2 regions of the Pseudomonas sp. NPDC089407 genome follow, and region 2 is predicted to be linked to the other one. Evidence: riboswitches for the same ligand, from Rfam matches in the RefSeq annotation. Region 2 holds a riboswitch; the other holds the start of a gene.
The links. Region 2 has a riboswitch for thiamine pyrophosphate ahead of ACI2KG_RS04785 (TenA family protein). Riboswitches for the same ligand answer to the same signal wherever they lie in the genome.

Region 1: another riboswitch for thiamine pyrophosphate. It lies ahead of thiC (phosphomethylpyrimidine synthase ThiC); the one in region 2 lies ahead of ACI2KG_RS04785 (TenA family protein).

The regions. Positions count from the first base shown of each region.
Region 1 covers NZ_JBJDNB010000019.1:50,229-53,643, forward strand. The annotation lists gene ACI2KG_RS16175 (TolC family outer membrane protein) at 1-1,066, opposite strand, end outside; TPP riboswitch at 1,227-1,333, shown strand; gene thiC (phosphomethylpyrimidine synthase ThiC) at 1,487-3,367, shown strand.
Region 2 covers NZ_JBJDNB010000004.1:101,420-104,834, reverse strand. The annotation lists gene tenA (thiaminase II) at 1-562, opposite strand, end outside; gene ACI2KG_RS04785 (TenA family protein) at 559-1,206, opposite strand; TPP riboswitch at 1,285-1,399, opposite strand; gene ACI2KG_RS04780 (Ig-like domain-containing protein) at 1,647-3,415, shown strand, end outside.

The sequences.
Region 1 (3,415 bases), on a different contig from region 2:
CCACCACCTGGCGGCGCAGGCTTTCACGCTGCTGCTCGCTTTGGCTCAGGCGCTGGTAGGCTTCGCGTACCTGCGAACTGGTCAGGCCGCCGCTGTAGATCGGGATGTTCAGTTGCAGGCCGACGCTGGTCTGCTCGACATCACCGCCATAGCGCTGACCCAAGGGCGAAGGGTTGCTGAAACCGAGGCTGTCGTTGTCGCCTTTCTGGTACTTGGCCACCGCATCCACGGTCGGTGCATGGCCCGCCTTGCGCTGGCGCAACGTCTCTTCGGCGGCGGAAACCGCATAGTTGGTGGCCAGCAGGTTGAGGTTCTGGCGCCCGGCAGTTTCGACCCAGGCCTTGGCGTCGTTGGGCGTAGGGACCAGCACCGGCAAGGTGTGGACCACGCCCTGAATCGAGCTGTACTCGCGGTTGGTCAGGGTTACCAGGGCCTCGAAGGCATCCTGTACCTGGCGTTCGGCGATGATCCGGTTGGCCCGGGCGGTGTCATAGCTGGCCTGGGATTGCAGCACATCGGTCTTGTCGGAAAGGCCCACGTCGAAACGTTCGTTGGACTGGTCGAGCTGGCGCTTGAAGGCCGCTTCCTCGGCCTTGGTCGCGGCCAGGTTGTCCTGCGCCCGCAGCACGGCGAAGTAGTTCTGCGCGGTTTGCAGTATCAGGTTCTGTTCGGTTGCCGACAGTTCAAGTGCCGCCTGTTCATTGACCGCCTCGGCAGCCTGCAACTGAAACCAGCGGTCTGCGCGGAAAATCGGCTGCGCCAGGGTCGCACTCCAGGAATTGCCGCTGCGGTTGGAGGTGATGGACGGCTCATCCAGCTTGGTGCGCGTGTTCATCATTTCGGCACCCGCCGACAGATTAGGCAGCAACCCGGCCCGGGCCTGCGGTACCACTTCGCGACGGGCGCCGTAATCGGCACGCGCTGCCGCCAGGTCAGCGTTGTTGTCGACCGCTTCCTGGTAGACGCTGACCAGGTCGGTCTTGACTGTTTGGGGCACGTCCGCTGCCCATACCACTCCGTTGGACGCACAAGACACGGCTATCGCCAGTGAGAGTTTGCGCAGCATAGAGGCAATCCTTGTACGAAATTTAATTACTGAACTGTTGAGTATCCAGCGATGCGCCAGTGTAGTGCCATGCGCCCCCGGCAACAATCGCCGGGTGTGCCTTTCATCATCCACGCATTTACCCGCTTGGCTTTGCCGACCACTCCAGTCTAGACTGCGCGTGTTCTTGTCGGGGTGCCTTGAAGCAAAGGCTGAGATCGCAGAGGTGCGGATCCCGTTGAACCTGATCAGGTTAGCGCCTGCGTAGGGAACAAGATTGCTCACCTTCCCGGGGAGCCTCTTGTGCCAGGTCCGGGATTGTCACAGCTGCATGCAGCTTCAGGCACCCCTATCCGGCACTGCACTCATCAATGGGTGCGTCCGCGCCATTCAGGTTCACCCCGACATTCCACTGCTAGGAAGCCGTCTGGAGAGCCTGTGATGACCAAACAAGAAAAAGCGATCAACCTCAGCGAATCGGCACAAGTCGATCAGCAGTCCGTGCAACCGTTCCGCCGTTCGCGCAAGATCTACGTCGAAGGCTCGCGCCCGGACATTCGCGTACCCATGCGCGAAATCAGCCTGGACGATACCCCGACCGACTTTGGTGGCGAAACCAACGCCCCGGTACTGGTCTACGACACGTCCGGCCCGTACACCGACCCTGATGTGATCATCGACGTGCGCAAGGGCCTGGGCGATGTGCGCTCGGCCTGGATCGAAGCCCGCGGTGACACCGAGCGCCTCGACGGCCTGAGCTCGGACTTTGGCCAGCAGCGCCTGAACGATGCCGAACTGGCCAAGCTGCGCTTTGCCCACGTGCGCAACCCGCGCCGCGCCAAGCCCGGCGCCAACGTCTCGCAGATGCACTATGCCCGCCAGGGCATCATCACTGCCGAGATGGAGTACGTGGCCATCCGCGAAAACATGAAGCTGCAGGAGGCCCGTGCTGTTGGCCTGCTGAACGAGCAGCACGCCGGCCACAGCTTTGGCGCCAACATCCCGAAAGAAATCACCCCCGAGTTCGTGCGCGAGGAAGTCGCCCGCGGCCGCGCGATCATCCCAGCCAACATCAACCACCCGGAAGTGGAGCCGATGATCATCGGGCGCAACTTCCTGGTGAAGATCAACGGCAACATCGGCAACAGCGCCCTGGGTTCCTCGATCGAGGAAGAGGTGGCCAAGCTGACCTGGGGCATCCGCTGGGGTTCGGACACGGTCATGGACCTGTCCACCGGCAAGCACATTCACGAAACCCGCGAGTGGATCATCCGCAACTCGCCGGTGCCGATCGGTACCGTGCCGATCTACCAGGCCCTGGAAAAGGTCAACGGCGTGGCCGAAGACCTGACCTGGGAGCTGTTCCGCGACACCCTGATCGAGCAGGCCGAGCAGGGCGTGGACTATTTCACCATCCACGCCGGTGTGCTGCTGCGCTATGTGCCGCTGACCGCCAAGCGCGTTACCGGTATCGTCAGCCGGGGTGGCTCGATCATGGCCAAGTGGTGCCTGGCGCACCACAAGGAAAACTTCCTGTACACCCACTTCGACGAAATCTGCGAAATCATGAAGGCGTACGACGTCAGCTTCTCGCTGGGTGACGGCCTGCGCCCTGGCTCGATCGCCGACGCCAACGACGCTGCGCAGTTCGGTGAGCTGGAAACCCTCGGCGAGTTGACCAAGATTGCCTGGAAGCACGACGTACAGTGCATGATCGAAGGCCCTGGCCACGTGCCGATGCAGCTGATCAAGGAGAACATGGACAAGCAGCTGGAGTGCTGCGATGAGGCGCCGTTCTACACCCTCGGCCCGCTGACCACCGACATCGCCCCTGGCTACGACCACATAACCTCGGGCATTGGTGCGGCGATGATCGGCTGGTTCGGTTGCGCCATGCTCTGCTACGTCACGCCCAAGGAACACCTGGGCCTGCCGAACAAGGACGACGTCAAGACCGGCATCATCACCTACAAGATCGCCGCGCATGCGGCCGACCTTGCCAAAGGCCACCCGGGCGCGCAGATCCGCGACAACGCCTTGTCCAAGGCGCGTTTCGAGTTCCGCTGGGAAGACCAGTTCAACCTTGGCCTGGACCCGGACACCGCGCGGGCCTACCACGACGAAACCCTGCCGAAGGAATCGGCCAAGGTCGCGCACTTCTGCTCGATGTGCGGGCCGAAGTTCTGCTCGATGAAGATCACCCAGGAAGTGCGTGAGTACGCCGCCAAGATCGAGGCCGTGGACGTTACGGTCGAAACAGGCATGCGCGAGCAGGCCGAGCGGTTCCGCCAGGAAGGCAGCCAGCTGTACCACAAGGTCTAAATCGCGACACTGCCCCCTGTAGGAGCGGCCTTGCGTCGCGATGGGCCG
Region 2 (3,415 bases):
GCGCCGCCAGTTCATCCAGGTGTTTGCGCGCCGCTGCCGCCATGCCTTGATAACCTTCGCTGGCATACTCACCAATCCACTCGCGGTACGGGTGGCTACTCAAGTCGCCAATCTGCTCGGCCAGGGCCCGGCCTATCTCTGCATAGCCAATCACGCAGGGTGCCAACGCCACCTGCAACTCCAGCAGGTCACCGGCGGCGCCGCAGTCCAGTACGTAGCGGGTATAGGCCACGGTCGCCTGGTGCTCCGGTGCCGCCTCGATATCGGCCTGGCTCAGCCCCCAGCGCGCGCACAGGCGCAAGTGCAGCTCGGTTTCATCGAGAATCGCCGACAGCGTGGCCTGCGCGGCGCGGATGTCGGCTGGGCGGCGGCTCTTGTAGGCGGCTAGCGCCCAGGCCCGTGCGAACTGGATAAGGAACAGGTAGTCCTGCACCAGGTAGGTCCGGAACGCTTCCTGGCTCAGCGTGCCCTCGCCCATCTGCCGTACAAAGTCATGGTCTACATAGCGGTTCCACTGCGGTGAGGCCGCAGCTTTGAGGCGCGCGAAGATGTCCATGCTCATTGCCCCTCCGGGTAGACAGCATCGAAGAAGGCCAGCTCCAGCGCCACGGTACGCTGGTAGAAGTCAGCCGCCATTGCGGCCTCCTGCGGCCCGACGCGGTCCAGTTCGGCCTGCAGGAAGGCGACGAAGTCCTGGAAGGCCGGGTTGTCGTGCAGGGTGATCCACTCGGCGTGGACGAAGTGCTCTGGCATCGGCTTTGGCGCCTTCAGCGCCCAGTCCAGGTACAGCCCTTCGGCAACATTGAGTACCGCCAGCGCTGCTGCGTATGAACGGGTCGCGGCCGCTTCACGCATGATTGCCTTGAAGCCTGCAGTGGGTGCGGTATCGGCGGGCTCAGTGCGTTGCGCCGGGCTTACATCCAGGGCCTCGAAGGCACGCAGGAAATAGGTGTTTTCGTCGCTGGAAATCATCCCGGCAAAGCGGCCAAAGCGCAGGCGCGCCTCGAAGGTGTCGGCCGTGGCGATGGCCGCGCCAAGCAAGGTCAGGAAGCTGTCGAGAAAGCGGTGGTCCTGCACCAGGTAGTCGACCATGATCGGGGCCGGCAGGCTGCCGTCGCACAATTGGGTCACGAAACGGTGGCCAACGGCCGCCGACCAGGTCGGCTCGCTCTGCTGGCGCAGGGACTGGCTGAAACGTTCGGTCATGTTGCTGTCCTTGGTGAAGGTGACAGCGAGACCTTGGCAAATGGCATGAACGGGCCTCGCAGTGAGGCCGGCAAAAAGGCAGGTAACCAATCCCATCCCTTCGCCGGCATGATCCGGATCAGGTTCGAAGGGTCACCGCGCTGTTGCATCCAGCGGTTTCTCAGCCCGTTGCCAGGCTCCCCTTGGTGGCGTCACATATACCCCAGCGCGGTCCGGCTGTCACTACATAACCCAAATGGTGGGCCATAGGGTGCCCCGCTACTGGGGACTTATCCCCACATTTGCGGCGCGATTATTGAGTGCGGCTCAGGTATTGCGCAGTTTTGTATGACAAGGCATTGCAGAAATAACGGTTGGCACAGCCATTGCTCGGGGCCATTTATCAGGCAAAACGCCATTGATGGCTTAAAGCTATTCAGCCGCGAGCGAGGCATAAAGCAATGAAAACACCTGCCGTGATCGACCCTGCCAGGCACGCATTCCAGCTGTCCTGCCTCACCGCGCTGATGGTCAGCCTTGGGCTGATCTCGGCGATGGCATCTCCGCTTGACGACAACAGCATGCCACCGCCGACCGACCCGTCGGCCTACACTGACCAACCCGCCGACCCTGACCCCGCCCTGCTTAACCTGTACACCCTGCCCGAGGCTAATGAAGGCGCTCTGGAACTGACGGATGGCATGTACGGCGACCGTAACACGGTGCGCATCGACAATGTATTGCCACCGTTGCTGCAAACCTCGGATAAATACCCTACCAACGGCAAGCCGAGCCCGTTATTCGGTGCGCAACCGTTCACGCAGCAACTGCTGCTGTTCGAGGAATTCGGCCCTGAGAAACTCGACCCGAATTTGCCAGCACCCGACCTGACCTTCCCGGTCCCTACGCTGGGCGCTGCGCCTGCACAAGACCCTAACGTGGTTGCCCGCAGCGGCCCCAGCGGCACGGCCCTGGAGGCGTTTCTCAAGCAACCGGGCCTGTACCCGTTCCCGACCCAATACGCCAATGTGCTCGACCGTAACCCATGGAAAGCGCAGATCGAGATGTTCCTCAACCGGAAACCCGTGGGTTCGCCGGCAGAAGGCCGGCCACCAGGAAAAGGCTGGTCGCACCAACGCTGGAACGAGTTCTACCCGCAGGCAGCGTTCAAGACAGCCCAGGCCGGCGCGCGCATCAACCTTGGCCTGCGTGACCGCAAGCAGCTGCACAACTATGCAGTCGGCGAGTTTGCCCCGGGCGGCCTGTATTACCAGACCTCGGATATCCCGACCACGCTGGGGACCACCAAGGGCATCGACACCCGCTTCCACCCGAACATGCCGCTACAGAACCACAAGTCGTTGTGGACCTTCGACGGCACCTTCCCGGTCAAGCTGCTGATGGTGCGCTATGGCCAGCCGATCCTCATGCGCCATTACAACGCCTTGCCGATCGACCCGTCGGCCAACGGCGGTTTTGGCCTCCACACCATCTCGACTCACGAACACAACGGCCACTCGCCGGCCGAGAGCGACGGCTTTGCCAACGCCTACTTCTTCCCCGGCCAGTACTACGACTACCGCTGGCCAGTACAACTGGCCGGCTACGACACCATCAACACCCGCGCCCAGGACGCGCGTGCGGCCTTCCCTTGCTCACCGGGCGAAACCCTGTTCGTCAACGATGGCACGCCGGGCTTGAAAACCTGCCAGAACGGCAGCATCAAGATTCGCGGCGACTGGCGCGAAACCATGAGTACCCACTGGTTCCACGACCACATGATGGATTTCACGGCGCAGAACGTCTACAAAGGCAACGCTGTGATGATGAACTATTACAGCGCCCTGGACCGCGGTAACGAGGCCCTGCAGGACGGCGTCAACCTGCGTTTCCCCAGCGGCACCGCCATGCCATGGGGCAACCGTGACTATGACGTCAACCTGGTGATCGCCGACAAGGCCTGGGACGCCAGCGGCCAACTGTGGTTCAACCCCTTCAATACCGACGGTTTCCTCGGTGACCAGATGCTGGTCAACTGGCAGTACCAGCCCAAGCTTAAAGTGCGCGCACGCAGCTACCGGTTCCGCATTCTCAACGGCTCGGTATCACGGTACTTCAAGTTTGCCGTGGTGCGCGAAATCGCCGGCAACGGCGGCGAGTTCAAAGGCCCCTCCGGCTCCAACGTGTCGTATGCACGGGTGCCGTTCCACATGATCGCCAACGACGGCAA